One region of the Streptomyces sp. NPDC002889 genome, then DNA from elsewhere that is predicted to be linked to it. Evidence: riboswitches for the same ligand, from Rfam matches in the RefSeq annotation. Region 1 holds a riboswitch; each other region holds the start of a gene.
What was found. Region 1 has a riboswitch for cyclic di-AMP ahead of ACFYWI_RS24935 (transglycosylase family protein). Riboswitches for the same ligand answer to the same signal wherever they lie in the genome.
Positions count from the first base shown of each region.

Region 2: another riboswitch for cyclic di-AMP. It lies ahead of ACFYWI_RS27925 (M23 family metallopeptidase); the one in region 1 lies ahead of ACFYWI_RS24935 (transglycosylase family protein).
Region 3: another riboswitch for cyclic di-AMP. It lies ahead of ACFYWI_RS22160 (C40 family peptidase); the one in region 1 lies ahead of ACFYWI_RS24935 (transglycosylase family protein).
Region 4: another riboswitch for cyclic di-AMP. It lies ahead of ACFYWI_RS04245 (NlpC/P60 family protein); the one in region 1 lies ahead of ACFYWI_RS24935 (transglycosylase family protein).

Region 1 covers NZ_JBIAPT010000017.1:78,664-85,726, forward strand. The annotation lists gene ACFYWI_RS24925 (cytochrome P450) at 1-108, shown strand, start outside; gene ACFYWI_RS24930 (transglycosylase family protein) at 256-1,191, shown strand; cyclic di-AMP (ydaO/yuaA leader) riboswitch at 1,457-1,627, shown strand; gene ACFYWI_RS24935 (transglycosylase family protein) at 1,631-2,278, shown strand; gene eno (phosphopyruvate hydratase) at 2,613-3,899, shown strand; gene ACFYWI_RS24945 (septum formation initiator family protein) at 4,034-4,507, shown strand; gene ACFYWI_RS24950 (DUF501 domain-containing protein) at 4,564-5,103, shown strand; gene ACFYWI_RS24955 (exopolyphosphatase) at 5,100-6,026, shown strand; gene ACFYWI_RS24960 (NAD(P)/FAD-dependent oxidoreductase) at 6,391-7,063, shown strand, end outside.
Region 2 covers NZ_JBIAPT010000021.1:18,196-25,258, forward strand. The annotation lists gene ACFYWI_RS27920 (aldo/keto reductase) at 1-37, opposite strand, end outside; gene ACFYWI_RS27925 (M23 family metallopeptidase) at 408-1,460, opposite strand; cyclic di-AMP (ydaO/yuaA leader) riboswitch at 1,472-1,627, opposite strand; gene ACFYWI_RS27930 (PP2C family protein-serine/threonine phosphatase) at 1,866-3,023, opposite strand; tRNA gene ACFYWI_RS27935 (tRNA-Met) at 3,196-3,269, opposite strand; gene sigJ (RNA polymerase sigma factor SigJ) at 3,412-4,290, shown strand; gene ACFYWI_RS27945 (globin domain-containing protein) at 4,420-5,616, opposite strand; gene nsrR (nitric oxide-sensing transcriptional repressor NsrR) at 5,688-6,131, opposite strand; tRNA gene ACFYWI_RS27955 (tRNA-Lys) at 6,227-6,302, opposite strand; partial or broken gene ACFYWI_RS27960 (RNA helicase) at 6,733-7,063, opposite strand, start outside.
Region 3 covers NZ_JBIAPT010000014.1:96,225-103,287, forward strand. The annotation lists gene bioD (dethiobiotin synthase) at 1-493, opposite strand, end outside; gene ACFYWI_RS22140 (adenosylmethionine--8-amino-7-oxononanoate transaminase) at 636-1,925, opposite strand; gene bioB (biotin synthase BioB) at 1,918-3,087, opposite strand; gene ACFYWI_RS22150 (8-amino-7-oxononanoate synthase) at 3,233-4,378, shown strand; gene ACFYWI_RS22155 (ATP-binding protein) at 4,583-5,014, shown strand; gene ACFYWI_RS22160 (C40 family peptidase) at 5,519-5,995, opposite strand; cyclic di-AMP (ydaO/yuaA leader) riboswitch at 5,998-6,164, opposite strand; gene ACFYWI_RS22165 (hypothetical protein) at 6,500-6,808, opposite strand; gene ACFYWI_RS22170 (ATP-dependent Clp protease proteolytic subunit) at 6,816-7,063, opposite strand, start outside.
Region 4 covers NZ_JBIAPT010000002.1:298,786-305,848, forward strand. The annotation lists gene ACFYWI_RS04235 (MBL fold metallo-hydrolase) at 1-432, opposite strand, end outside; gene ACFYWI_RS04240 (GlxA family transcriptional regulator) at 538-1,515, opposite strand; gene ACFYWI_RS04245 (NlpC/P60 family protein) at 2,077-3,252, opposite strand; cyclic di-AMP (ydaO/yuaA leader) riboswitch at 3,255-3,416, opposite strand; gene pcrA (DNA helicase PcrA) at 3,773-6,208, shown strand; gene ACFYWI_RS04255 (peptidoglycan DD-metalloendopeptidase family protein) at 6,290-7,063, opposite strand, start outside.

The DNA.
Region 1 (7,063 bases):
AGAATGCCGGACTTGCGGCTTGCGGGGGATCCGGCCGATTTGCGATGGCGTGGGGGGCTCATTATGCGTGGATTGCGCACTCTGCCCGTTGAGTTCACTGCCTCATAGAACTGACGGAGCGTCAATTCTGTGACTTTCACGTGATCTCCGCTGCATCGACTTGTGACTTACATTCGAATGCCGCTACCTTCACCGTCGACTCAGCAGGCACCTGCAGACACGGCAGTAATCAGTAGTCACGCGAAAGGCAACCGCATGCGCTCCGGGAACGGACGGCACCGCCGACCCCGTCAGGCTCCGGCCCTCATCGTCGCGGCGGGGGTGACCGGATCGGCCATCGCGATCCCGCTGCTCGGCGCCGGCGCCGCCTCCGCGGCCGACGCGACCACATGGGACCGCGTCGCCGAGTGCGAGACCGGTGGCATGTGGAGCGCCGACCTCGGCAACGGGTACTACGGCGGACTGCAGTTCACGCAGGAGACCTGGGAGGACTTCGGCGGCACGGCGTACGCGCCGAGCGCCGATCTCGCCAGCCGCTCCCAGCAGATAGCCGTCGCCGAGAAGGTGCTCGAAGCGCAGGGCCCCGCGGCGTGGCCCATGTGCGGCGCGCTCGCGGGGCTGACGGGCGACGACGCCGCGACCGGTGTCGATCCGGGCGTGGATCTGGGAGACGTGGCGACGCCGAAGTCGAGCGCTCCGGCCGCGTCGAAGGCTCCCGAAAGCAAGGCACCGAGCGGCGCTGCGGACGGTCCGGAGCCGTCCGGGTCTCCCAGTGCGGCGGACGAGTCCGATGCGGCCGGGAAGGCGGACACGCCCCTGTATGTTCCCGGGACCCCGGAACCCAGGGACAGCGACGCATCCGGGTTCGACTCGTCCGACGGCGCGACGAGCGGCACCGGCAAGCATCGCGGCGAACCCGCGACGAATGATGACGAAACGGTCAATGCGGACAGTGGGCGTGAAAATGGCCGCCACGCGTCGCGAGGTGACGGTTCGCCACGTGCGGGTGCGGACGCGAGCGCCGATCCCGGCGCGTACACCGTCCAGCCCGGCGACAACCTGTCGGTCATCGCCGACGAGCGTGAAGTGCCCGGCGGCTGGAATGCGATCTACGAAGCCAACGAGGAGACCGTCGGTTCGGACCCGGATCTCATCCTCCCCGGTCAGAACCTTGATCTCGACCTGAAGTAGCGGCAGTTCACGGTCTTATGTCCGTTCTGTGCAAGTGAGACAAGGGTCTCTTTGCTGCAACTGGCGCAAATTACCTGCCAGATCCAGCCATGTCGCCCCCGACCTGCGAAAACGGGACTTTCCCGCCGTCCGGATTGGGTGGTTTTCTCCCCGATGTTCACTCTTTGAACATCGGGGAGAGCTGTGTCTACGGTCTGACCGCTCGCCATTGCGGGCTCCGTCGACCGTCACGCCGAATCCTGCCGTCGGTCGGGGGGAACAGTCGTCGCTCACAGCGCCGAAGGCAGGAGCGGGGGACCCAAGGTAAGTGCCGGGACCGGACGTTGAGAGAGACGGACGGAACCGGCTTGGGGTGAAGCCGCGCGCCAGAACGCGCGGCCGGGCACTCACGGCCCGAACCCGACAGCTCACCTCGCAGGCGTCGGTGAGGAGATGTCCCATGCTGCGCTCCACCCAGGCCAAGCACCGCCGCCCGTCCAAGGCCGCCCGTCTCGCCGCGCTCGTAGGCGTCACCGGTGCCGCCATCGCCGTCCCCGTGCTCGGCGCCACCTCCGCCTCCGCCGCGACCACTTCCGAGTGGGACACCGTCGCCCAGTGCGAGTCCGGCGGCAACTGGTCCATCAACACCGGCAACGGTTACTACGGCGGCCTGCAGTTCTCCGCCTCCACGTGGGCCTCCTACGGCGGCACCGCCTACGCCGCGACCGCCGACCAGGCGTCGAAGTCGCAGCAGATCGAGATCGCCGAGAAGGTCCTCGCGGGCCAGGGCAAGGGCGCGTGGCCGCACTGCGGCGTGGGCCTGTCCAACGCCGCCAACGACGGCGCCGCCGAGGCCCCCAAGCCCGCCCCCGAGCGCGCCGAGGCCCCGGTCACCCGCTCCGAGCGTGCCGCTGCCCCGGCGAAGAAGGCCCCCGAGCCCGTCAAGAAGGGCGACGGCGAGTACAAGGTCAAGGCCGGCGACACCCTGAGCACCATCGCCGAGGCCGAGAAGGTCGAGGGCGGCTGGAAGAAGCTGTTCGACCTGAACAAGGACATCATCGAGGACGCCAACGTGATCCACCCGGGCCAGCAGCTCCACCTGAGCTGACGTTCCGGGGACTCGTGCAGTCCCTCCCGACGGGCTCCCGAAGCCCGGTGGACCCGGCGGACCACCGGCCCGAGGTATCCCGTCCCCCGGTCGCCCCGGTCCGGCGCGCATACCCCCGTACGCGCCGGGCCGGGGCCTTTCCCTTACGGGACCGAGTGCGGCGCGGGCAGGTTACTGGCGGGTAGATCGGCACACTTTGTCCAGTAACCACGGTCTTGATGCCCTTTTTCGTCCCAGGGTGCGGGCATCGGGCAGTCGGCGCCCCGGAGGCGGTTAGGCTCTTGCCGCAAGGCCAATGAGACCCTGCACTACCAGCGTCACATCCCAGAAGGAGATGCTCGTGCCGTCCATCGACGTCGTCGTAGCCCGGGAAATCCTGGACTCCCGAGGCAACCCCACGGTCGAGGTCGAGGTTGGCCTCGACGACGGCAGCACGGGTCGTGCTGCAGTCCCGTCCGGCGCCTCCACCGGTGCGTTCGAGGCCCTCGAGCTTCGCGACGGTGACCCCAACCGTTACCAGGGCAAGGGCGTCGAGAAGGCCGTCCTCGCCGTCATCGAGCAGATCGGCCCGGAGCTCGTCGGCTACGACGCCACCGAGCAGCGGCTGATCGACCAGGCGATGTTCGACCTGGATGCCACCCCGGACAAGTCCTCGCTCGGCGCCAACGCGATCCTCGGCGTCTCGCTCGCCGTGGCCCACGCCGCCTCCGAGGCCTCCGACCTCCCGCTGTTCCGCTACCTCGGCGGGCCGAACGCGCACCTGCTGCCCGTTCCGATGATGAACATCCTGAACGGCGGCTCGCACGCCGACTCCAACGTGGACATCCAGGAGTTCATGATCGCCCCGATCGGCGCGGAGTCCTTCTCCGAGGCCCTGCGCTGGGGCACCGAGGTCTACCACACCCTCAAGAAGGTCCTGAAGCAGAAGGGCCTGTCCACCGGCCTCGGTGACGAGGGCGGCTTCGCCCCGAACCTCGAGTCCAACCGCGCCGCCCTGGACCTGATCCTCGAGGCCATCAAGGAAGCCGGCTACGCCCCCGGCAAGGACATCGCGCTCGCGCTCGACGTCGCCGCGTCCGAGTTCTACAAGGACGGTTCGTACGAGTTCGAGGGCAAGTCCCGCTCGGCCGCCGAGATGACCGAGTACTACGCGGAGCTCGTCGCCGCCTACCCGCTGGTCTCCATCGAGGACCCGCTGTTCGAGGACGACTGGGCCGGCTGGAAGGCCATCACCGACAAGCTCGGCGCCAAGGTGCAGCTCGTCGGCGACGACCTGTTCGTCACCAACCCGGAGCGCCTGGCCCGCGGCATCGAGGACGGCGCCGCCAACGCGCTGCTCGTCAAGGTCAACCAGATCGGCTCGCTGACCGAGACCCTGGACGCCGTGGAGCTCGCCCAGCGCAACGGGTTCAAGTGCATGATGTCCCACCGCTCCGGTGAGACCGAGGACGTCACCATCGCCGACCTGGCCGTCGCCACCAACTGCGGCCAGATCAAGACCGGCGCCCCGGCGCGCTCGGAGCGTGTGGCCAAGTACAACCAGCTGCTGCGTATCGAGGAGATCCTCGACGACGCCGCGGTGTACGCGGGCCGCAGCGCGTTCCCGCGCTTCAAGGACTGATCACCGGCCCGGCCACCGGCGGACCAGGCCGGTGAGCCGCCTGATCACCCGCTGACGCCCTGGCGTCCGTACGTCCCCGGCCGCGGTCCCGTACCGTGTCCGGGGACGTACGCGTGTGAAGGGGAGGCGAGACCATGGCGCGCAGGCCGGAGGCGGACCGGTTCTCCACCGCGACCAGGCTGCGGTTGCTCGGCGAGCAGACCGCCGCCCGTGTCTACCGGTCGCAGAGCCGCCGCCAGGCCCGCCGCTCCCGCCTCACCGGGCGGGCCGCCTTTCTCGCCCTGGTCGTCTGCTCGTTGGTCGTCGCGCTCGCCTATCCGATGCGCCAGTACGTCTCCCAGCGCGCCGAGATCGCCGAGCAGAAGCGCCGGATGGCCGAGGCCCGCGAGCGCGTCGAGCAGCTCCGCGACGAGAAGGCGCGCCTCCAGGACGACATGTACATCCAGCGCCTCGCGCGCGAGCATCTGCACTATGTGCTCCCGCGGGAGACCGGCTACATCATGATCGACCCCAGGGCCGCCGAGGAGCGCAGGGCGGACGACGAAGCGGCCGACCAGCCCTGGTACTCGAACGTCTGGAACGGCGTGGACAACGCCGACCGCGACTGACGAACCGAAGAAGCACAGAACCGAAGCAGCGAACCGAAGCAGCGAACAAGGCAGGCATGGAAACCCCTCCTCCCACCACCGACCACACCGAGCCCACCGACGAGGACATCGCCGCGTTCAAGGAGCAGCTCGGCCGGCCGCCGCGCGGCCTGCGCGCGATCGCGCACCGCTGCCCGTGCGGTCAGCCGGATGTCGTCGAGACCGCCCCGCGGCTTCCCGACGGGACCCCGTTCCCGACGCTGTACTACCTGACCTGCCCGCGGGCCGCGTCCGCGATCGGCACGCTCGAGGCGAACGGCGTCATGAAGGAGATGACCGAGCGCCTGGCGACCGACTCGGAGCTGGCCGCGGCCTACCGCGCCGCGCACGAGGACTACATCGCGCGCCGGGATGCCATCGAGGTGCTCGAGGGGTTCCCCAGCGCGGGCGGTATGCCCGACCGGGTCAAGTGCCTGCACGTGCTCGTGGGTCACTCGCTCGCGGCCGGGCCCGGGGTGAACCCGCTGGGCGACGAGGCGATCGCGATGCTGCCGGAGTGGTGGCGCAAGGGCCCGTGCGTGAGCGGCTGCGCGGCCGAGGAGGAGGACAAGAAGTGACGCGGGTCGCGGCCATCGACTGTGGCACCAACTCCATCCGCCTGCTCGTCGCCGACGCCGACCCCGACACCGGGGAGATCGTCGACCTCGACCGCCGAATGATCATCGTCCGGCTCGGCCAGGGAGTGGACCGCACCGGCCGGCTCGCCCCCGAGGCGCTGGAGCGGACCTTCGCGGCCTGCCGCGAGTACGCCGCCGTGATCAAGGAACTCGGTGCCGGGAGGATCCGGTTCGTGGCCACCTCGGCCTCGCGCGACGCCGAGAACCGTGACGACTTCGTGCGGGGTGTCCTCGACATCCTGGGCGTCGAGCCCGAGGTGATCACCGGTGACCAGGAGGCCGAGTTCTCCTTCACCGGTGCCACCAAGGAACTGATGGGCAGGTCCGATCTGGCCACGCCGTATCTGGTGGTCGACATCGGCGGCGGCTCCACCGAGTTCGTGGTCGGCGAGGAGCATGTGCAGGCCGCCAGGTCCGTGGACATCGGCTGCGTACGGATGACAGAGCGGCACGCTCTCGGGGATCCGGTCACGCCGGAGCAGATCGCCGCCGTCCGTGCCGACGTCGAAGCCGCGCTCGACGTCGTGGAGCGGACCGTGCCGATCCTGGAGGCGCACACCCTGGTCGGCCTCGCGGGTTCGGTGACCACCGTGGCCGGGATCGCGCTGGGGCTCGAGGAGTACGACTCGGCCGCCATCCACCACTCGCGGATCTCCTACGAGCAGGTCGAGGAGGTCACCGCCATGCTCCTGAACTCCACGCACGACGAGCGTGCCGGGATCGGCGTCATGCACCCCGGGCGGGTCGATGTGATCGCCGCCGGGGCGCTCGTACTGCTCACGATCATGCAGCGGACCGGGGCCCGCGAGGTGGTCGTCAGCGAGCACGACATCCTCGACGGGATCGCCTGGAGCCTGGCTTAGAGCCGCTCTGGCGACGTCCGGCGCCACTCTCGCGAGAAAGTTCGTGAAGTTCTTCACAAGGAAAAGCGTCCTGAGGGGTCGGAGGAGGCCTTGAACGCCCCTTCGTGCCTCTCAGTTGGGCCCGCAGGTGCACATTTGAAGGTGTTCGGGGCCCGTCGCCCATCGAGGCCAAGGGGCGTGGTCCACCTGCGGTCGGTCCTTAGGGGCCAGCTCACGAGGGGTGGACACCACTCCCCTGTACACGGTGGTTCCCCCTGGCGCCATGACCTCGGTCACGTGGGCGGCGGAGTGTAGCAGAGCCGCGTCGATACCTTGTGAAGGGGCTCACGAGCACCCCCTCCGAGGGGGGTGGATACTCGATGGCATGAGCACCACGGAGCGTCCCAGGATCCTCGTTGTAGGCGGTGGGTACGTAGGTTTGTACGCGGCACGTCGCATCCTGAAGAAGATGCGCTACGGCGAGGCGACCGTCACGGTCGTCGACCCGCGCTCGTACATGACGTACCAGCCCTTCCTCCCCGAAGCTGCCGCAGGCAGCATCTCGCCTCGGCATGTCGTCGTCCCGCTGCGACGCGTGCTGCCCAAGGCTGAGGTTCTCACCGGTCGGGTCACGACCATCGATCAGGACCGGAAGGTCGCCACGATCTCTCCGTTGGTCGGCGAGGCGTACGAACTGCCTTTCGACTACCTGGTGATCGCTCTCGGCGCCGTCTCCCGCACCTTCCCGATCCCCGGCCTCGCCGAGCAGGGAATCGGTATGAAGGGCATCGAGGAGGCCATCGGGCTGCGCAACCACGTTCTCGAGCAGCTGGACAAGGCCGACTCGACGACGAACGAGGAGGTCCGCCGCAAGGCGCTGACCTTCGTCTTCGTCGGCGGCGGCTTCGCCGGCGCGGAGACCATCGGTGAGGTCGAGGACTTGGCGCGGGACGCCGCCAAGTACTACAAGAGCGTCAAGCGCGAGGACATGCGGTTCATCCTCGTCGACGCCGCCGACAAGATCCTTCCCGAGGTCGGCCCGAAGCTGGGCAAGTACG
Region 2 (7,063 bases), on a different contig from region 1:
CCAGGTCGGACGAGCCGAGGGTGCGGAGAGAAGTCATGGCGCGATCAACAACGCGGCCGGGGCGGGGTATTCCGGCAGCCCTGACGCCGGGGGGTGTGCCGCCGGAGCCCTGGGGATACGCCGCCGCGCCAGCCCAGCAGGGGGCCGGAAGCCGACCGGCCCCTGGCTCACCGGGCGGGCGAGGGGGCGGGCGGTCGGAGTTCGGGAGGGGCGGTTGTCCGGGACGTACCGGTTGCCGACGGGGGCGCCGCCCGACCCGGGACCCGTACACCTCGCAAGGCTGCAACGGGGCGGCCGGACGGGACTGCCTGGCTGGCACCGGCCAGGCAGTCGGCCTGCCTATCTCGCGGCTGCCGGTTCGGCCGTCGGTCTGCCGGCCCCGGAGAGACCGGCAGACCCTCGGTTCGTCAGACCGTGAGGCCCTTGTCCCGCAGCCATGCCATCGGGTCGAGGCCCGAGCCGCCCGCGGTGTGAACCTCGAGGTGCAGATGGGGTCCGGTGACATTGCCGGTCGCGCCGACGCGCCCGATGGTCTCGCCGGTGCTCACCTTCTGGCCCGCGCTCGCGGTCATGGAGGAGAGGTGGGCGTACCAGACCTCGCTGCCGTCCTCGAGCTCGAGGACGATGCGGTAACCGTAGGAGCCGGACCAGGCCGCCGACTTGACGGTGCCGCTGTGCACGGCCTTGACCGGGGTGCCGGTCGGCGCGGCGAAGTCCAGGCCGGTGTGCTGGCCGGAGGACCACATGGAGCCGGACTCGCCGTAGGTGGAGGTGATCGTGTACGAGGAGGTCGGCAGCGAGTAGCTCGCGGCGAGCTTGGCGAGGCGCTCGGCCTCCGCCTTGGCCTCCGCGGCCTCCTCGGCCTTGCGCTTCTCCTCCGCGGCCTTGGCCTCCGCCGTGCTCTGCTGCTTCGCCGCCTCGGCGGCGGCCTGCTCGGCGGCGGTCTTCTCCGCGGCCGCCTTCGCCTCGGCGTCCGCCTCGGCCTGCTGCTGCTCGGCCTGCGCGAGGATCCTGGCGCGCAGCGCCTCTCCCGCACCCGCCTTCTGCTCGGCCTCTGCTCCGTCGCCGCTGTCGACGGCGGTCGTCAGCGCGCTGAGGGGGGCGGTGTTCTCGTTCCCGTAGCCGGTGTCCGAGTCGTCGGACATCAAGGAGCCCACGCCCGGAATGGACTTGGCGTCGGGGAGCTTGTCCGCGATCGAGTCGGGAAGGGATATGGAGACCGCCGGCTTGTCCTGTGCGGTGGCCATGCCGCCCGCGCCGACCGCGGCGATCACGCCGACGCCGAGCACGGTGGAGCTCCGCGCGAGACCGCCGCGCTGCTTGACGACACGGTGCCGGCCGCGCACCGGACGGACGGAGTCCGCGGTGGGGTTCCACTCCTCCCACTCCCGCTCCACCACCTCGTCACCGAAGGGATCAGTTTTGAAGGCGGTTTCGGGGGCAGGCATGTTGGACGCCACGAAGGCGTACTCCTTTCCTTCCTTCTCGCCTACCGGGTTAGCTGACGGGTTCGGAGCAGGAAGGTCTCCTACGGACGCTTCGGCCGCGAACAACACGACAAAAGACGCCCGATTCACCCCAATTGGTGGTTCCCCGGTTCCCTTGCGGAATTCGGCGCGTGCGCACGGCGCCGTCTCTTACGACGGCTGGGACGACCGCGCTGCGTTATCGAACGTTAATAGAGACCAGTACCGGATTCCAAGCCGTTCCGACTGATCATTGACGACTTCGGCCAGGACGTACCGGGACACAACAGGCTGGAATCGGGCGACTTGATCACCCCTCGATCCAGGCCATCTCTCTGACGGTTCGTCAAATGTTATGCGGAGTGATGTCTTTCGATTACACGCCGTGTGCGGCGGCTGTCACGCGCGTCCGGAATTCTCGTCGGTGGCCACCATCGGGACGGTTCTGCGGCGCTCCGGCTGCCCCTCGGCCGGCCGGCCGACCGCCAGCAGTGCCATGTCGTCGTTCGTCCCGCCGCCCGTGTGCCGCCGCACGTCCTCGACGAGCGTGTCCAGCAGTTCCTCGGGCCCGGAGAACTGCCGCCCGCGCAGCCGCGCACCGGGGTCGTAGAACACCCCGTCCGCATCGCGCGCCTCGGACAGCCCGTCGGTGTAGAGCAGGAGTGTGGCCCCCGCCGGCAGCGGATACTCCTCCGCCCGGTCCGGCCACCGGTCCAGCTCCCCCATCCCCAGCGGCAGCGAGGCCGCCGACGGCACCAGGCTCTCCAGCTCCCCGTCGGCGTGCAGCAGCAGCGGATCCGGATGGCCGCGGTTCACCAGCAGCACCACGTCCCCGTCGCGGCCGATCTCGCCCAGTACGGCGGTGGTGAACCCCTCCATCGCATCGAGCTCCTCTCCCCGGGCCGCCTCGCGCGCCAGCGCCCGGTCCAGCCGCTGGGCCACGCCCTCCAGGGAGCGCTCCTGCTCGGCCGCTTCCCGGAACGCCCCGATGAGGATGGCCACAGCCGCCACCGCCCCCATCCCCTTGCCGCGTACGTCCCCGACGATCAGCCGTACCCCGTGCGGGGTCTCCTGCACGGCGAACAGGTCACCGCCGATGGCCGCATCCGCCTGCGCCGCCTCGTACCGGGCGGCGACCCGCAGCCCGTCGATACGGTCGGACGGGGGCGGCAGCACGGCACGCTGCGCGGTCTCGGCGATCACGCGGGCGGAGGCGAGCCGCTCGCCACTGCGGCGTACGACCCGATTGATGAGCAGGGCGAGCCCCGAGACGGTCACCACCGTGCTCACCTCGGTGTACGAGGTGATCTCCCCGATGGACTGGTTGTAGAAATGCAGGCCGGTCACACCCATGATCGCCGCGATCCCGGTCAGCAGGGTCGCGTACCAGGTGAAGAGCGGGGCCGCGAGCAGCGGGGCCGCCGCGAACATCGGCACCGCGGTGAACCGGGGCGGGGTCAGCAGATCGAAGACCACCCCACCGACGATCATCAGCGCGGGCAGCGCGCGGACGATGCGCTGAGCGCTGTAGATGCTGCCCTGCTCTCGCCCCAAGATCGCTCTCCTGCCCGGTCCGCCCTCGGCTGCGGACGGTACCGCGCTCTGACCAGGCTCTCGGCAGCCGCGCCGTACAGCGGCGCACCGTCGTCCGACCGGGCGACACCGAGTCCCGGACACGACAACGGCCCGGTTCCGATCTCATCGATCGGAACCGGGCCACTGCCTGCAGTAGCGGGGACAGGATTTGAACCTGCGACCTCTGGGTTATGAGCCCAGCGAGCTACCGAGCTGCTCCACCCCGCGTCGGTAAACACAACCTTACGCCATCCGGAACGTGGTCCCGACCATTTTCCGGCCGCAGGGCGATCTCACCCCCAATTACTGTCACATCGACCCCCTCCTGTCCGTCATTGCTATGACGGACAGCGACGAGGAGACGTGGACGATGAACGAGACCGAGTTCCTGGCGGAGCGCTTCGAGGAGCACCGTACGCATCTGCGGGCGGTCGCCTACCGGATGCTCGGCTCGCTGAGCGAGGCGGACGACGCGGTGCAGGAGGCCTGGCTGCGCCTCAGCCGCACCGACACCGAGCGCGTCGAGAACCTCGGCGGCTGGCTCACCACGGTGGTCGGCCGGGTCTGCCTGGACATGCTGCGCTCGCGCGTGTCCCGGCGCGAGGAGCCGATGGACGTGCGTCTGCCCGAGCCGATCGTCAGCTGCGCGGACGCGGTCGACCCGGAGCACGAGGTGCTGCTGGCCGACTCGGTCGGTCTCGCCCTGCTCGTGGTGCTCGAGACACTGGCGCCCGCGGAGCGTCTCGCGTTCGTACTGCACGACATGTTCGCGGTGCCGTTCGACGAGATCGCCCCCGTCGTGGGCCGTACACCGGCGGCGGCCCGTCAGCTCGCCAGCCGTGCCCGCCGCCGGGTCCAGGGCTCGGCCCCTGCCCCCGACCCCGACCCCGCGCTGCAGCAGGAGGTCGTGGCGGCGTTCCTCACCGCGGCCCGCGGGGGCGAGTTCGACGCGCTCGTCGCCGTACTCGACCCGGACGTCGTGCTCCGCTCCGACGGCGGCACGTTCCGCCCGGGCGCGGTGGTCCACGGCGCCGCGGCGGTGGCCGGCCGGGCGATCACCTTCGCCCGCTTCGCCGAGACCGCGCGACCGGCGCTGGTCAACGGAGCGGCGGGCGTGGTCGCGGCGGCGGGCGGCAAGCCGCTGTCGGTCATGGCGTTCACGGTCACCGGCGGCAGGATCGTCGAGATCGACATCCTCAACGACCCGGAGCGCCTGGCCCGCCTGGACCTGACGTTCCTGACCGGCTGAGGGGCAAGGCGCACTGAGCCCCCCGTCCGCCCGGCGGCACGCCCGGCGGACGGACGGCCGGGGCAGCCCGCTGTCGCGCGGCCGTCCCGGGCCAGGTCCGCTCCCCTCCGGACCTGTCGGCTCGCCCGCCTACTGCTGCCCGATCCAGAGGTCCGGGCCGAACACCTCGTAGTGGATCGCCCGGGCGGGCACACCCCGGCGCAGCAGGTCCCCGCGCACCGCGCGCATGAACGGCAGCGGACCACAGAGGTAGGCCGTCAGGCTCTCCGGCAGATCCAGTGTGCCGACGTCCGCCCGGCCCGCCTCCGCCTCCGGCTCAAGGTCGCCGGGCTCCTCGTAGAAGAGGTGCAGCCTTGCATGCGGGTGCGCCTCGACGAGCCGGCGCAGCTCGTCCCGGTGGGCATGGTCCGCGGGACCGCGGTCGGCGTGGAGCACGGTCACGGGGCGGCCCGATCCGGTGGCGGTCAGGTGGTCGAGCATGGCCAGCAGGGGCGTACTGCCGATACCGGCGGACGCCAGGAGCAGCGGGCCGTCGTCTTCGCGCAGCACCAGGTCACCGAACGGGACGGACACGTTCAACACATCGCCCGCCCGGGCGTGTTCGTGCAGCCATGACGAGACCTCACCCTCAGGGCCCGCCCCGCCCCGCACGCGCTTGACGGTGATGCGCCACTGCGACCGACCGGGCGCGGCGGAGAGGCTGTACTGGCGGATCTGCCGTGCTCCGTCGGGGAGTTGGACCTGAACGCTGACGTACTGCCCCGGGCGGAAGGGCGCGAGGGGAAGCCCGTCGGCACGCCTCAGGTGGAGCGAGACCACGTCAGGTGTCTCCTCGCGCCGCTCGGCGATCTCCATCCGCTGCCAGACATCGCCCTCGGCCGTCCCTGCCTCCTGGTAAAGGCGGGTTTCCGCGGCGATCAGCGCGTTGGCCATCAGCCAGTAGACCTCGTCCCAGGCAGCGGCCACCTCAGGGGTGACTGCGTCGCCGAGCACCTCGGCTATCGCAGCGAAGAGATGGCGGTGGACGAGCTTGTACTGGTCGGAGGACACGCCGAGAGAGGCGTGCTTGTTCGCGATGCGGGCGAGCATCGCATCCGGTCGCTCGTCGGGCCGTTCCAGAAGCATGCCGGCGAAGGCAGCGATGGAGCCGGCCAGGGCCTTCCTCTGCTCGCCGTTGGCCTGGTTGCCGCGGTTGAACAAGTCCCGCAGCAGCTCGGGCCGGTCGTCGAAGAGCTTCCGGTAGAACAGCTCGGCGATGTCGCCGATGGCGGCGCCGACGACAGGCAGCGTGGCGCGGACGACCGGTACGGACCGCTCGGAGAGCACGGCAACTCCTAATTGGTAGATGATCTTCGCATTTACGGATGTGCAACCGCGCCCCTCGGGCGGGGACAACGTCACTCGATACGACGCCCCGCCAGGCCCACCAGCACGGGCCCGGTCGGCGAGGCCACCAGATCGGTCACGGTCAGCGGATCGAGAGTGGCGTAGAAGGCCTCCTGCGCGTCACGCAGCGCCCGCCGCAGCCGGCATGCCCCGCGCAGTGGACAGGGCACATCGCCTTCGCAGGCAGCGACCTCACCCTCCCCTTCGAGCTCCCGCACGATCCATCCGACCGAGGCCCCACGCCCCAGCCCGGTCAGCCCGAGCCCACCGCCCCGCCCCCGCCGGGCCTCCACCACGCCGAGGTGCTGCAGACGGGCAACGGTCTTGGCCATGTGCGCATAGGGAACGTGCATCACCTCGGCCACCTCGCGGGTGGTCAAGGACTCGCCCTGCTCGGCAACGGCGAGGCGCATCACGGCGCGCAGCGCCAGATCGGTGAACTTGGTCAGTCGCACGCCTCGACGCTAACAAATTGGAATTTGGTATACGCATTTGGGGTCCCGGAAACGAGATCAGCCCCAGACCGGACATGGTCCGACCTGGGGCTGAGTGGTAGGCCGTGTGGGACTCGAACCCACAACCAACGGATTAAAAGTCCGCTGCTCTGCCAATTGAGCTAACGGCCCTCGGCACAACACCCCTGAGCATAGCCGGAGAGATCCCCGGAGCCGATCGGGTATCCGCTCCCGGCCACGTCCCCTGGGGCGGACGCCTCCCGACAGAGCCCGCCCGCCCGTGGTCGCGGAGGCCGGGTCGCGAAACGTCGGGCCGGAACAGGCCCTTGAAGGCCACCCAGCCGCCGTTGCCGCCCCGCACCGCGCCGACCCAGGCCCCCGCCGGTGCCACTGCTGCGGAAGAGCTCGTCGACACTGTCGCGCGCCTCGCTGTCCGGCTTCCGTCTTCGGTGATGTCACCCATGCCGAAGGCGCTCGTGTACCTCGTGCCCACGTCTGCACGACCTGGACGCAGGCGGTGACCGCGGAAACAGCAGGGCCCGTACGACACCGAAGTGTCGTACGGGCCCTGACGTTCAATCAGTGGGCGTCAGCCGCCCGGTCAGCCGTTGCGCTTCCAGCGCGGCTTGTCGTCGCGGCGGCCGAACGAGCCGGAGCTCGAGCCGGCGCCACCGCGGTGGTCGTCACGGCGGCCGGACGGACGGTCGCCGCCACCGGCACGGAAGCCGGTCGACGGACGGTCGCCGCCACCGGCACGGAAGCCGGTCGACGGACGGTCGTCGCGGCGATCGCGGTTGAACGGACGGTCGCTGCCACGGTGGGCGGCCGGGCGGTCGTCGCGGCGGAAGCCGCCACGGTCGTTGTCACGACGCTCGAAGGGACGGCCACCACGGTCGTCGCGGTTGAAGCCACCACGGTCACCGTCACGACGC
Region 3 (7,063 bases), on a different contig from region 1:
GCTGCTCCAACTGCCGTGTCCGCAGAGCCTCCGCGGTCAGCGTCGTCATGTTCAGCGTGCCGAGCCCGGCGGGCGCGACCACCAGGACGGGCGCGCCCAGCTCACCGGCCACATCGGCGAGCGTGGCCCCGCTGTCGTCGAACCGGACGAGCAGCCCGCCCGCCCCCTCGACCAGCACCAGATCGTGCTGGGTCGCCAGCCGCTGCGCGGCCTCGGCCACCTGCTGGGGACGTACGGGAACCAGGCCTGCCCGTCGCGCGGCCGTGGCGGGCGCGAGCGGCTCGGGGAAACGGGCGAGCTCGGCGCCGGTCACCTCCCCGGCGAGGCGCCGCACCTCCTCGACGTCGCCGGCCTCACCCGGCGCGACCCCGGTCTGCGCGGGTTTGACGACGGCGACGGACCGCCCCCGCGCCCGCGCGAGCGCGGCAACCGCGGCGGTCACCACGGTCTTGCCGATCTCCGTCCCGGTTCCGGTCACGACGATCACTGGCATGGTGCTTTCCTCTGTTCGCTGCGGCCCTGCCCGTCTGCCGGCCGCGGTCGTGTCGCCGGGTGCCCGAGGCGCAGCCCGTCCGCCGGTGGCCTGCGGTGCGCCCGGCAGGTGAGCCCCGCCGTGGGGACGCACCCACGCGCCCTCATCCCGCGGACACGGCCGCGCACACCGCCCTGCACACCCGGGCCACATCCTCGTCGCCCGTCACGTACGGCGGCATCGTGTACACCAGGTCGCGGAACGGCCGCAGCCACACGCCCTCGCGTACCGCCGCCGCCGTGGCCGCCTCCATGTCCACCGCGTGGTCCAGCTGGACCACGCCGATCGCCCCGAGCACCCGGACATCCTTCACCCCGGGCCGGCCGGCCGCCTCCGCCAGACCGTCCCGCAGGCCCGTCTCCAGGCGCTTGATCTCCTGCTGCCAGTCCTGGGCGAGCAGCAGGTCGATCGACGCGCAAGCCACCGCCGACGCCAGCGGGTTGCCCATGAACGTCGGTCCGTGGGCCAGTACCGGGATCTCGCCCTGCGAGATTCCGTCGGCCACGCGTGAGGTGCACAGCGTCGCCGCCATCGTGAGATAGCCGCCGGTCAGCGCCTTGCCCACACACATCACATCGGGCGCGACCCCACCGTGCTCCGCAGCGAACAGCGCGCCCGTGCGGCCGAACCCGGTGGCGATCTCGTCGAAGACGAGCAGCACACCGTGCTCGTCGCACGCCGCCCGCAGCACCCGCAGATACTCGGGGGAGTGGAAGCGCATACCGCCCGCGCCCTGCACCACCGGCTCCACGATCACCGCGGCCAGCTCGTGCGCATGCCGCGCGATCAGAGCGCGCAGCCCGTCCGCGTACGTCTCCTCGTACTCGGCCGGCGGCGCGTCCGCGAAGATCTGACGCGGCAGCACACCCGACCACAGCTCGTGCATCCCTCCCTCGGGATCGCACACCGCCATCGGCTGCCACGTGTCCCCGTGGTACCCGCCGCGCCAGGTCAGCAGCCGCCGTTTCTCCGGCCGTCCCACCGATCGCCAGTGCTGCAGGCACATCTTCACCGCCACCTCGACGGACACCGAGCCCGAGTCGCACAGGAAGACGTGCCGCAGGGGCTCGGGGGTGATCTCCACCAGCCGGGCGGCCAGCCGTACGGCGGGCTCATGCGTGAGCCCGCCGAACATCACATGACTCATCCGCCCCAGCTGGCCGTGCGCCGCATCGTTGAGAACCGGGTGGTTGTAGCCGTGGATCGCCGACCACCACGACGACATGCCGTCGATCAACTCGCGCTGACCGTGGGCGGGTTCCGCGAGCCGCAGCCGTACCCCGGACGCGGACTCGACGACCAGCGGGTCCGTACGGCCCGGCATCGGGCCGTACGGATGCCAGACATGGGCCCGGTCCAGGGACAGCAGTTCAGCGGGGGACAGCTCAGGCATTGGGCGCGAGATCCGTGCCGGCACCACGGCGGCGTACGGACACGAGGTCGGTGCGCGCCGCCTGGACGTCGGGAGCCTTCTCGGCAGTGGCCGGACCGCCCGAGCACGCGCCCGCCCCTTCGCCGTCGCCGCACACGGACGTGGCACAGCCGCCACCGGACCGGTGCTCGGGCAGGGTCGAGGTGTCCGTACCCTCCACCTCGAAACCGGCGTCCGTGATCATCTCCAGGTCGGCCTTGCCGGCCTGGCCCTCACTGGTCAGATAGTCGCCGAGGAAGATCGAGTTGACCAGGTGCAGGGCGAGCGGCTGCATCGTGCGCAGATGCACCTCGCGGCCGCCCGCGAGCCGTACCTCCACGTCCGGGCAGACGAACCGCACCATCGCCAGAATGCGCAGGGCGCGCTGTGGTGTGAGGTTCCATTCCTTGGCGAGCGGGGTGCCCTCGAACGGGATCAGGAAGTTCACCGGTACCGAATCCGGGTCCAGTTCACGCAGCGCGAAGACGACGTCGACGAGGTCCTCGTCGCTCTCGCCCATTCCGGCGATCAGACCCGAACAGGCCGACAGACCGGCGGCGTGCGCCTTGTTCACCGTGTCCACGCGGTCCGCATAGGTGTGCGTGGTCGTGATGTCCCCGTACGTCCCCTCCGAGGTGTTCAGGTTGTGGTTGTACGCGTCGGCGCCCGCGTCGCGCAGTCGCTCTGCCTGGCCGTCGGAGAGCAGCCCGAGGCACGCACAGACCTCCACGCCCTCGTTCTGCTCCTTGATCGCCTCGATCGTCTTCGAGACCCGGTCCACGTCCCGGTCCGTCGGACCGCGGCCGCTCGCCACCAGGCACACCCGCTTGGCCCCACCGGCCACACCGGCGGCCGCGGCCTCGGATGCCTCGTCCGGCTTGAGCCAGGTGTACTTGAGGATCTCCGCCTTGGATCCCAGCCGCTGCGAGCAGTACGAACAGTCCTCGGGGCACAGACCCGACTTGAGGTTGACCAGATAGTTGAGCTTCACCCGCCGCCCGAACCACTGCCGGCGCACCTTGCCGGCCGCGGCAACCACATCGAGCAGATCGTCGTCGGAGGTCGCCAGTACGGCGAGCGCTTCTTCACGGGTCGGCAGCTCGCGCCGCAGCCCCTTCTCCACCAGTGCGTTCAGCAGGTCCATGGCGTCGATCCTGACGTACGGCACACGCCGTGGCCAAGGAGGATCCCCACAACAGCGTCTGTTTGAGGTGTGTGCATGGCCACATCCACTCCTCGAGCGCACCCGGTTAAGGTCTGTGCGCTGCCTACAAAAGGACCGGACCACCATGCCCCAGGATCCTTTCGACTGGATCGACGACGAGTCGCGCCGCCGTGAGCGCGCGGGCCTCGTACGGACGCTCCGGCCGCGCCCCGCCGACTTCGGCCTGCTCGATCTGGCGAGCAACGACTACCTGGGTCTCACCCGCCGCCCGGAGATCACCGAGGCCGCGGCCGAGGCTGCCCGCCGCTGGGGCGCGGGGGCCACCGGATCCCGGCTCGTCACCGGCAGCACCGCACTGCACGCCGAGCTCGAACGCGAACTGGCGGCCTTCTGCGGATTCGAGGCAGCCCTCGTGCTGTCCTCCGGCTACGCCGCCAACCTCGCCGCCGTGACCGCGCTCAGCGGCCGCGACGCGCTGATCGTCTCCGACGCGGGCAACCACGCCTCCATCGTCGACGGCTGCCGGCTCTCCCGTGCCGAGACCGCGGTCGTACCGCACACCGATGTGGACGCCGTACGCAAGACGCTCGACGCGCACCCGGGCCGCCGGGCCCTCGCTGTCACCGACTCGGTGTTCTCGGTGGACGGCGACGCCGCGCCGCTGCCGGCGCTTGCCGACGCCTGCCGTGAGCACGGCGCAGCGTTGCTCGTCGACGACGCACACGGGCTCGGAGTGCTCGGCGACGGCGGTCGCGGCGCCCTCGACGCCGTCGGCCTGGCAGGCCGTCCAGGTGTCGTCACCACGCTCACGCTGTCCAAGTCGCTCGGCAGCCAGGGCGGCGCGGTCCTCGGCCCGGCCCGTGTCATCGACCATCTGGTCAACACCGCCCGCACGTTCATCTTCGACACCGGCCTCGCCCCCGCCGCCGCGGGCGCTGCCCTCGCGAGCCTGCGGCTGCTGCGCCGGGAGCCCGCACTCGCGGGTCGGGCGCGAGACGTGGCGGCGACGCTGCACCGGCGGCTGACCGATGCCGGACTCATCTCCGCGCGTCCGGACGCCGCGGTCGTCTCGGTCCAGGCGCCCTCACCGGAGGCAGCGCTGCAGTGGGCCGCCGACTGCCGGGCGGCGGGGCTCGTGGTCGGGTGTTTCCGTCCCCCCTCGGTGCCGGACGGAATCTCCCGGATCCGGCTCACGGCCCGGGCCGACCTCACCGATCAGCAGCTCGGCGCAGCGGTCGAGACCATCGTCCGGGCCGCGCCGATGCGTTGACGCGCGGCGGTGTCACCGCCCCAAATACGCTCTCCCGTAGCAGAGTTCACCGCATCGAGCGACAGATAAATGCCTATCTCGGTGGATCGGCGTCCCTGACGCCCGATAAGTGGCAGTCTGACGCGCAGCGCAATCCGTGGCCGTCCTCGCATTTCATCCGCTACGAGTCGGAGACCGGCCCGGTGGGAAAGGGACAGCGTCGCCATGGCAGACCACCAAGAAGCATCCGTCACTCTGCCGAGCGATCCCGCCTCGGTCTCGGTGGCCCGAAGATATGTCACGAGCGTCGTATCCGGGTGGGGGCTGCCGACCGAGGCCGAAGCAGCCGACACCGTACGCCTGATCGTTTCCGAACTGGCTACCAATGCCGTGCAGCACACCTTCGGGCAGTCGCCCACCTTCACCGTCGACCTGCGGCTCGAGCGCGACGAGCAACTGTGCATCGGAGTCACCGACAGTCATCCGCGCTGGCCGCAGCGGCTGCCCGCCGCGGTCCGCCAGGACAACGGCCGTGGCATGGTCATCATCCGCAGCCTCACCGCGGAGTGCGGTGGCAGGCTGTCGATCACTCCTACCGCGGACGGCGGAAAGACCGTGTGGATCGCCCTGCCCTGGAGCGTTCCGGTACAGAGCTGAGCCCGGGTGCTCCTGCGCGGACTGTCGGCCGGTCCGGCCGAACACGCCGCGCAGCAGGGCCTATAGCGACTGCGCGGCGGCACTCGATTCCGGACCACGGCGCACGAGCGAGATCGTCCGGCGCAAAGCGGTGGGGTCCAACTGCCGTACCTCCAGCGGAGTCGCGGCCATTGCCGCCACCATCTCCGGTACCACGGCCACCCCGAGGCCCCGGAGCAGGCGCACTCCAGCGCATGGCCCGGCGACCTGCACACCGCGGCGGGCGTCGCACCCCGCCTGCGCCAGAGGGCCATCCGCCCCTGCAGGAAGGATGCGAGGGCGCGCTGCCGATCAGCGGCTGCCCGGCGAGATCACTCACCAGGCAGCCGAACCGGTGTTGCAGGTCGAGGGCTGCGACGGCCGTGCCGTGGAAGGCGTCACGGGTGGCGCGTGCACCGTACCGTGCGCGCGGTCCGGCCGTTGCCGCACTGGTGCAGGGGAGCGTGATCCGTATCGGTCGTGGTGTCAGCGCACGCGGCCGTACCGGACGCTGCTCGACCAGATCTTGTCCCGCCGCACCACCGAACCCGTTTTGGGGGAGTGCCAGATCCTGCCCCTGCCGGCGTAGATCCCTACGTGGTAGACGTGACCGCCGTAGTGGAAGAAGACCAGGTCGCCGCGTTGTCTTTCCGCGGCGGAAATACGGCGGGTCCGGTTGTACTGCTGCTGGGCGGTACGCGGCAGTCGTTTGCCCGCCTTCTTGTAGGAGTACTGAGTCAGCCCTGAGCAGTCGAACAGATGCGGGCCCGTGGCGCCGTACCCGTAAGGCGCTCCTCTCTTCGACGCGGCCACTTCGAGTGCCCTGGTGGCGTGGGTGGTCACCGCCTGGGCGGGAGCTGCGCCACCGGGTGCCACAAGTGTGCCGCCGACAACGGCAAGAGTCAGTGCCGATACGGCCCCCGCTCGTGACAGCAGGAGCGGGAGATCAATCTGCGCAGTCATGCGCAACCCTTCGTCAGCCGCCTGTGAAGGGTGACCTGTCGGGTTCGGACCGGCGAAGACGCCCGGCCGCTGAAAGCGGCTTAACCCCAAGGGACGACCGAAGGAAACGGTCGCCCCGTACTGCCTGGGCCCTCCACTCCTGCCGATGCACTTCTGTCGACCAGTCATCCGGTGCGGCGGCAGGACTCAGCGTCCGCCCGGACCGCCCCGTCAAGGTGGCGGGGGCTTGTCGTCTCACGGATCCTGACCCACACATGTCCGTTTTCCGAGTTGAAACGGCTATTGTGAAGCTAATCACGACTGATCTATTTGGGTATTCGGTACCGTTTTGATCGCTTTTGCGTGACGTCGAACCCCCGCTGTGCAGGGGTGAAACCGTCAATTACGCCAAACCGGTAGTCGTGTTGCGCAACTCCTTGAGCAGGTGCTCAATTCGTCCGGAGTCCACCGAACGGGGTACTGGAGGCAGTACCCCGTTGGCGGTTGACGGCAGCAGATAGTCCGTCAACTCGTGGCTGAAGGTGGCATCGTCACCCGGTTCGCCCTCCGCTCACCGTCGAGGACCCGCAGAGCCTCGGCGAGCGTCGCGGCGTGAACCTCGCTCTCGCCGCGCGTATGCATCAGCGTCAGGGCCTCCTTGAGAGCGGCGGCCCGGCCGACCAGAGCCTGAGCCGCGCGCAGCGCCCCGTAGGTGTGGGCGGAGCGTGCAGGGTTGATCCGCCCCAGCAGATCGACCACGGCGAGGTAGCTGTCGACGAAGTCGGCCTCTGCGCGGGTCAGAGCGGGCAGCGGCGGCAGTTCCGGCAGCGGCATGTGCCACTCACCTCTGCCCGGAGAGCGAGGTCTTGCGGTTGTCGACGACATGGTCGACCAGACCGTACGCCCTGGCCTCCGTGGCGTTGAAGATCTTGTCCCGCTCCAGGTCGGCGGTGATCCTCTCGGCGGGCTGCCCGGTGTGGCGCACCAGCATCCCGGCGACTTGGGTGCGCAGCCGCAGCAATTCCTGGGCATGGATCTCCAGATCGGACGGCTGTCCGCGCAATGGCTCCTCGAAGGAGGGCTGCTGGA
Region 4 (7,063 bases), on a different contig from region 1:
GCGCGCTGCGATCCCGAAATCCTCCAGGGCCGTCTCACCGCGGACAAGTACGTCGGGTTCGAGCGGTTCGGCCTGGACGTGCAGATTCTTGTTCCTGGCCATGAGGCGGCCCATCGGGCCGGTGGGCAGGTATGGTTCGCGGACCCGGCCGGTGCGGAAAGGTCCGAGGTCCGCGATGTGGCCTGCCACCGGTGCCCCGGTCAGGCGGTGCAGTTCGGCGGCGGAGCCGAAGTGGTCGATGTGGCCGTGGGTGATGACGATCAGCGAGATGTCGGTGGGGTCCACGCCGTGCGCGACGACCTGCTCGTAGATCCTTTGCCCGCTTCCGGGCGTCCCGGCGTCGACGATGACGGGCCGTCGGCCCAGCAGCAGGTAGGCGTTGATGCTGTGCCGACCCATGACCGGGATGGGGACGACCTTGGTTGGGGACACAGTTTTCTCCCTGGTGGTGTCGTGGTGTGCCGTTCGTGCGGGCGTGGCTGCGTTCCGCCGGGCGGTGGTGTGCGCGGCGGTGGGCGGTCGGTGGATGCGTAGGGCCTAGCGGAAGCGGCGCCGGTATTCAGCGGGGGTGGTCCCCAGGCGACGCTGGAAGGAACGGTGCAGGGTCTCCACGGAGCCGAGGCCGCTGATGGCGGCGATCTCCGGCAGGCTGCGGTCGCTCTCCTGGAGCAATCGGCGGGCGGCCTCCAGCCGGGCGGACTCGACGTAGGCGGCCGGTGTGGTGGCGGTGCGCTGGCGGAACAGTCGTGAAAAGTGGCGCACGCTCAGATGCAGTCGTGCGGCAAGGGCTTCGGCGGAGAGGTCGTCGGTGAGATGCTCGCCGAGCCACACGCGCAGGTCGTCGATGCGGTCGCCGGTGGCGGTCGGGACGGCGAGCGGGACACTGAACTGGCTCTGGCCGCCGGAGCGTTTGACGTACATGACCATCATCCGGGCGGTGGTCAGGGCGAGATCCTGGCCGTGGTCCTCGGCGACCATCGCCAGCGCCATGTCCATCCCCGATGTGATACCGGCGCAGGTCCACACACGGCCGGCCCGGATGAAGATCGGGTCCGGATCGACGGCGACCCGCGGGTGATCGGCGGCCAACCGCGCGGCCGTGAGCCAGTGCGTCGTGGCGGACACGCCGTCCAGCAGGCCCGCCGCGGCCAGCAGGTGCGCGCCCGCGCAGATCGAGCCCATCCGGTGGGTTCGGGGCGCCGCTTCACGCAGCCAGTCGATGATCCCGCTGTCGAGCACCGGCTCCACACCCTCCTGGCCCACGGTGACCGCGCCCGACACCAGCAGCGTGTCCACGTAGCCGTCCACCTCTTGCAGCGTCAGGTCGGCCATCAGCCGGACGCCACTGGAGGTGACCACCGGTCCGCCGTCGGCCGTCGCGATCCGCACGACGTATCCGGGCTCACCGGCGTCGGCGACCCGTGTGGCGACCGAGAACACCTCGGCCGGACCCGTGACGTCGAGCAGTTCGACGCCGGGGAAGGCCGCGATGACGACTCTGTGCGGTTGGAGCATGCGCTGATCATTCCGCCACGGGCTCGATGGCTGCAATGACGACTTTCTGTCAGATCCGGTCATTGGGCGGCAGCCAGGCGGTGGGACGAGCCCATCGAGCACCGACGCCAAGAACGCCCGTGCCCTCCAGGCCCGCTCGACCGCCGGGGGCGAGGCAACCCGCCACTTCGTTGCAACGTCAACCAGCTGAGGCGAAGAGGAGCAGTGAGGAAAACAATTCGAGATCGGCAGCAGGGCCCAGTGATTCGGATTCGCTCGGCGGGTCATGCTGACGCCGAAAGGCTTGAGCGGTCCGGGGTTCTGCCGGGTGGTGAGGCGAGCTGCGGCCTTGGCCGAGCTGGCTGAGTCCGGCATGGGCGTGATCTGGTCGGGGCCGGGTGCGGAGCGCATCAGCGCTTGGATGTGATCGGCGTCCAGGGACCGGAGCAGGGCATTGCCGTGCGTTGTCGGGCGGTGTGGTTCGACGGGGCGATTCTCATCGATCTGTCGCAGACGACAGGTTGACGACAGATCGATGAGAATCCGACAGATCTGAAGCGGCCCTACACGTTCCGTGACCCGTCAGGCGGGGCGGACGCTGCCGTAGATCGGCATGTAGAAGATGGACTCCTCGCGGACGTTCGCACCCGGCTTGGGCGCGTGGATCATCTTGCCGTCGCCGATGTAGATGCCGACGTGGCTGATGTCGTCGTAGAAGAAGACCAGGTCTCCGGGGAGCAGGTCGCCCGTCGCGACGCGCTCGCCGACCTTCACCTGGTCCCAGGTGGTGCGCGGCAGCTGGACACCGGCCGCCTTCCAGGCCGCCTGGGTCAGGCCCGAGCAGTCGTAGGAGCTGGGGCCGGTCGCGCCCCAGACGTACGGCTTGCCGATCTGGGCGCGGGCGAAGGCCAGGACCTTGTCGGCCTTGGCCGCGTAGCTGCCGTCGGCCGTGCCCGTGCCCGTGCCGGTACCCGTCCCGGCCCCCGCACCCGTGCCCGTGTCGTTCTGCTGCTCCTGCTCCTGCCGCTCGGCCTCCGCCTCGGCGCGGGCCTTGGCCTCCGCCTTGGCCTGCGCCTCGGCCTTGCGGCGCGCCTCCTCTTCCTTCTGGCGCTCGATCTCCGCGAGCCGAGCCTTCTCCTGCGCGGTCAGCGTCGACAGCAGCTCGCGCGCCTCGGCGAGCTTCGACTGGACGGTCTTCTTGCTCGCGCGCAGCGCCTGCTGGGACTCGGTGAGCGACGCGAGGCTCTTCGTCGCCTCCACCCGCTGCTCGGCGGCCGCTGCCCGCTCGGTCTCGTACGCGTCGATCGTCTCGCGCTGCTGGTCCGTCATACGGTCCATCAGCTGGGTCTGGTCGAAGTACGCCTGGGGGCTGTCCGCGAACAGCAGCGCGGCGGTCGGGGTGACCGCGCCCGTGCGGTACTGCGCGGCCGCGTAGTTGCCGAGGGCGCGACGGGACTCGTTCAGCTTGTCCGTGCGCTCGGCCGCGTCGTCGAGCAGCCGGCCGACCTCGCGGCGCTTGTCGTCCGTGGCCTCTTTCGCCTTGTTGTAGGTCTGGGTCGCGGTGCCGGCCTGCCGGTACAGGTCGTCGACCTTCTTCTGCACCTCCTCGATGGAGGGCTTCGGCTCGGCGGGCGTGGCGTTGGCGCTCTGCGTGGACAGGAGAGTGACACCGGCGAGGGCGGCCGTCGTGAACCCGACGGCGGGTGAGGTTTTCGCAGTACGGCTGCGGGGTTTGCGATGCGACGCCAAGGCCGACATCTCCTTCTTCCGTGGACCGCCTACCGGGTTAGCTGCCGGGTTCGGGCGCAACGGAAGACGCCCTACGGGCCGGTGGAACGTGGCCCGATTCACCCCAGTTGTGCGTGTTGGGTCCCCGGTTCCGAACTTCCTTGCGAAAAGCCCGAATTCGGCGCAGGTTGCCCGATGTGACGTGGGTCGCCAGGGGGGTACGGGCCGCCTGGGGGAGCACGCTAGCCAACTCGTGCGGTTGCTGGGAAGGTTGATGTTCGAAATGTCCGATACATTTTCGTGACCTTGCCCGGGGGGTGGGTGGCGCGCGGCCCGGGTAAGCGGCACGACCCTCGCCGGATCCTCCACATTCCGCCGGGGCGTGGTGCCCGGGCCCGTGTGCAGGCCTCCCCCGGGCGTGAGCGTGGGTACGTCACCCCCCGGCCGCCCCGTCCGTACGCCCGGTCGCGTACCGCGCCCGGCAGCGGATACCGGCCGGATCCGGATGGCGGCCACGTCTGTCGGTGCGGCCGCCTAGACTCGTAGAGCGATGAGCAGCCTCTTTGACGACAGCTTCCTGGCAGACCTCCAGCCCCAGGCGGAGGAGCACCCGCCGCCCCCCGAGGACGCGGCCCCGGAGCCGGTTCCGGACGACCTCTTCGAGGGTGCCTTCGACGTGCCCCCGGCCCGGGACGGGTACTACCGCGACGGCGCCCCGCGCCCCGTCCTGGACCCGTCCGCCCTGCTGGAGGGGCTGAACGAACAACAGGGTGCCGCCGTCGTGCACACGGGCTCCCCGCTGCTGATCGTCGCCGGAGCCGGCTCCGGCAAGACCCGGGTGCTGACCCACCGGATCGCGCATCTGCTGGGGACGCGCAGCGTCCACCCCGGCCAGATACTGGCGATCACCTTCACCAACAAGGCCGCCGGCGAGATGAAGGAGCGCGTCGAGCAGCTCGTCGGCCCGCGCGCCAACGCCATGTGGGTCATGACGTTCCACAGCGCGTGCGTCCGCATCCTGCGCCGCGAGTCCAAGAAGCTGGGCTTCACCTCGTCGTTCTCGATCTACGACGCGGCGGACTCCAAGCGGCTCATGGCCCTGGTCTGCCGTGACCTCGACCTGGACCCGAAGAAGTTCCCGCCGAAGTCCTTCAGCGCCAAGATCTCGAACCTGAAGAACGAGCTGATCGACGAGGAGACCTTCGCGGACCGGGCTGCCGACGGTTTCGAGAAGACGCTCGCCGAGGCGTACCGGATGTACCAGGCACGGCTGCGCGAGGCCAATGCCCTGGACTTCGACGACATCATCATGACCACCGTCCACCTGCTGCAGGCGTTCCCGGATGTCGCCGAGCACTACCGGCGACGGTTCCGCCACGTCCTGGTGGACGAGTACCAGGACACCAACCACGCTCAGTACACGCTCGTACGCGAACTGGTGGGCAGCGGGTACGAGGACCTGGCGCCGGCCGAGCTGTGCGTCGTCGGCGACGCCGACCAGTCGATCTACGCCTTCCGGGGCGCGACCATCCGCAACATCCTCCAGTTCGAGGAGGACTACCCGGACGCGACCACGATCCTGCTGGAGCAGAACTACCGCTCCACCCAGACGATCCTCTCCGCGGCCAATGCCGTCATCGAGCGCAACGAGAGCCGCCGCCCCAAGAACCTGTGGACGAACGCCGGAGCAGGGGCCCAGATCACCGGCTATGTCGCGGACACCGAGCACGACGAGGCCCAGTTCGTCGCCGACGAGATCGACCGGCTCACCGACGCCGGCGACGCCAAGGCGGGCGACGTCGCCGTCTTCTACCGGACCAACGCCCAGTCCCGAGTCTTCGAAGAGATCTTCATCCGCGTCGGCCTGCCGTACAAGGTCGTCGGAGGAGTGCGCTTCTACGAGCGCAAGGAGGTCCGGGACGTGCTCGCGTATCTGCGTGTCCTGGCCAACCCCGAGGACAACGTGCCGCTGCGCCGCATCCTCAACGTGCCCAAGCGGGGCATCGGCGAGCGCGCCGAGGCGATGGTCGACGCCCTCGCGCTCCGCGAGAAGATCACCTTCCCGCAGGCGCTGCGGCGCGTGGACGAGGCATACGGCATGGCGGCCCGTTCGGCCAACGCCGTCAAGCGGTTCAACGTGCTGATGGAGGAGCTGCGTACGGTCGTCGAGTCCGGTGCCGGACCCGCCACCGTCCTCGAGGCCGTCCTGGAGCGCACGGGCTATCTCGCCGAGCTGCAGGCATCCACCGACCCGCAGGACGAGACCCGTATCGAGAACCTCCAGGAACTGGCCGCCGTGGCGCTCGAGTTCGAGCAGGAGCGGGGGCAGGAGGAAGGCTCGGGCACGCTCGCCGAGTTCCTCGAGAAGGTGGCGCTCGTCGCCGACTCCGACCAGATCCCGGACGAGGACGAGGAGGGCTCGGGCGTCATCACGCTGATGACGCTGCACACCGCCAAGGGGCTCGAGTTCCCCGTCGTGTTCCTGACCGGTATGGAGGACGGCGTCTTCCCGCACATGCGGGCGCTGGGCCAGGCCAAGGAGCTGGAGGAGGAGCGCAGACTGGCGTACGTCGGCATCACGCGCGCCCGCGAGCGCCTGTACCTGACGCGCTCGTCGATGCGCAGCGCCTGGGGGCAGCCCTCGTACAACCCGCCTTCGCGCTTCCTCGAGGAGATCCCCGGAGCGCACCTGGACTGGAAGCGTACGGGTCCGATGGCCGCGCCCGCCGGTCCGACGTCGGGTATCGCCTCGTCGCTGTCGTCCACGCGCTCGCGCGGGGGCGCCTCGGGGTTCGCCACGCGACGTACGACCGACAAGCCGGTGATCTCGCTGGTGGTGGGCGACCGGGTCACGCACGACCAGTTCGGTCTGGGGACCGTGGTGGCGGTGACGGGGTCGGGCGCCGACGCGCAGGCGACGATCGACTTCGGGGACACCAAGCCGAAGCGACTGCTGCTGCGCTACGCGCCGGTGCAGAAACTCTGAGGGAGCGGGGCCGGCCGCCGGGGCGGCCCCCGGTGGTCGGACGGTCGTGTCTGCATCCGGTTCAGGGACCGGACGGTCCGGCTACGTCGGGTTCAGGCCGTGCGAGCGGAGCCACGGCAGCGGGTCTATCGCCGAGCCGCCACCTGGCCGGACCTCGAAGTGCAGGTGCGGACCGGTGGAGTTGCCCGAGTTGCCCGAGTAGGCGATGACATCGCCCGCCTTGACCGACCCTGAGCGGATCTTGGTGGTGCTGAGGTGGCAGTACCAGGTCTCGGTGCCGTCGGCGGCGGTCACGATCGCCATGTTGCCGTAGGCGCTGTTCCACTGGGTGCGCACGGTGCCGTCGGTGGCGGCCAAAACCTCGGTGCCGTACTGGACAGGGAAGTCGATACCCGTGTGCAACGACATCCAGTTGACACCGGACTGGCCGTAGTAGGCGCTGAGGCCGTCCTGCTTCACCGGCAGGACGAACTTGGGGCGCAGTGCCTCGCGTCGCGCCGCCTCTGCCTCGCGTTTCTTCTTCTCCGCCTCCTGACGCGCCTTGAGATCGAGGCGTTCCTGGGTGCGCGAGGCGCGGTCGCCGAAGTCGCGGGCGTCGGCGCTGAGCGCGGCGAGCTGCGTATCCATCTTGCTGTTCGCGGCGATCGGCTTCACGGAATCCGGTTCGGCGGCCGACAGATTGGCGGTCTCGTCCTTGGCCTCGGCGCCGTTGAGGTTGCCGACGGACGCGGCGGCGATACCGGCGACGCCCATCACGCAGGCGGAGGGCACGGCAACGGTCAGCAGGGCCGAGCGTTTGGCGGGCGTACGGCGCCGGCCGCGGCTGCCGCCGGAGCGACGGACCGGGCGGGGCGT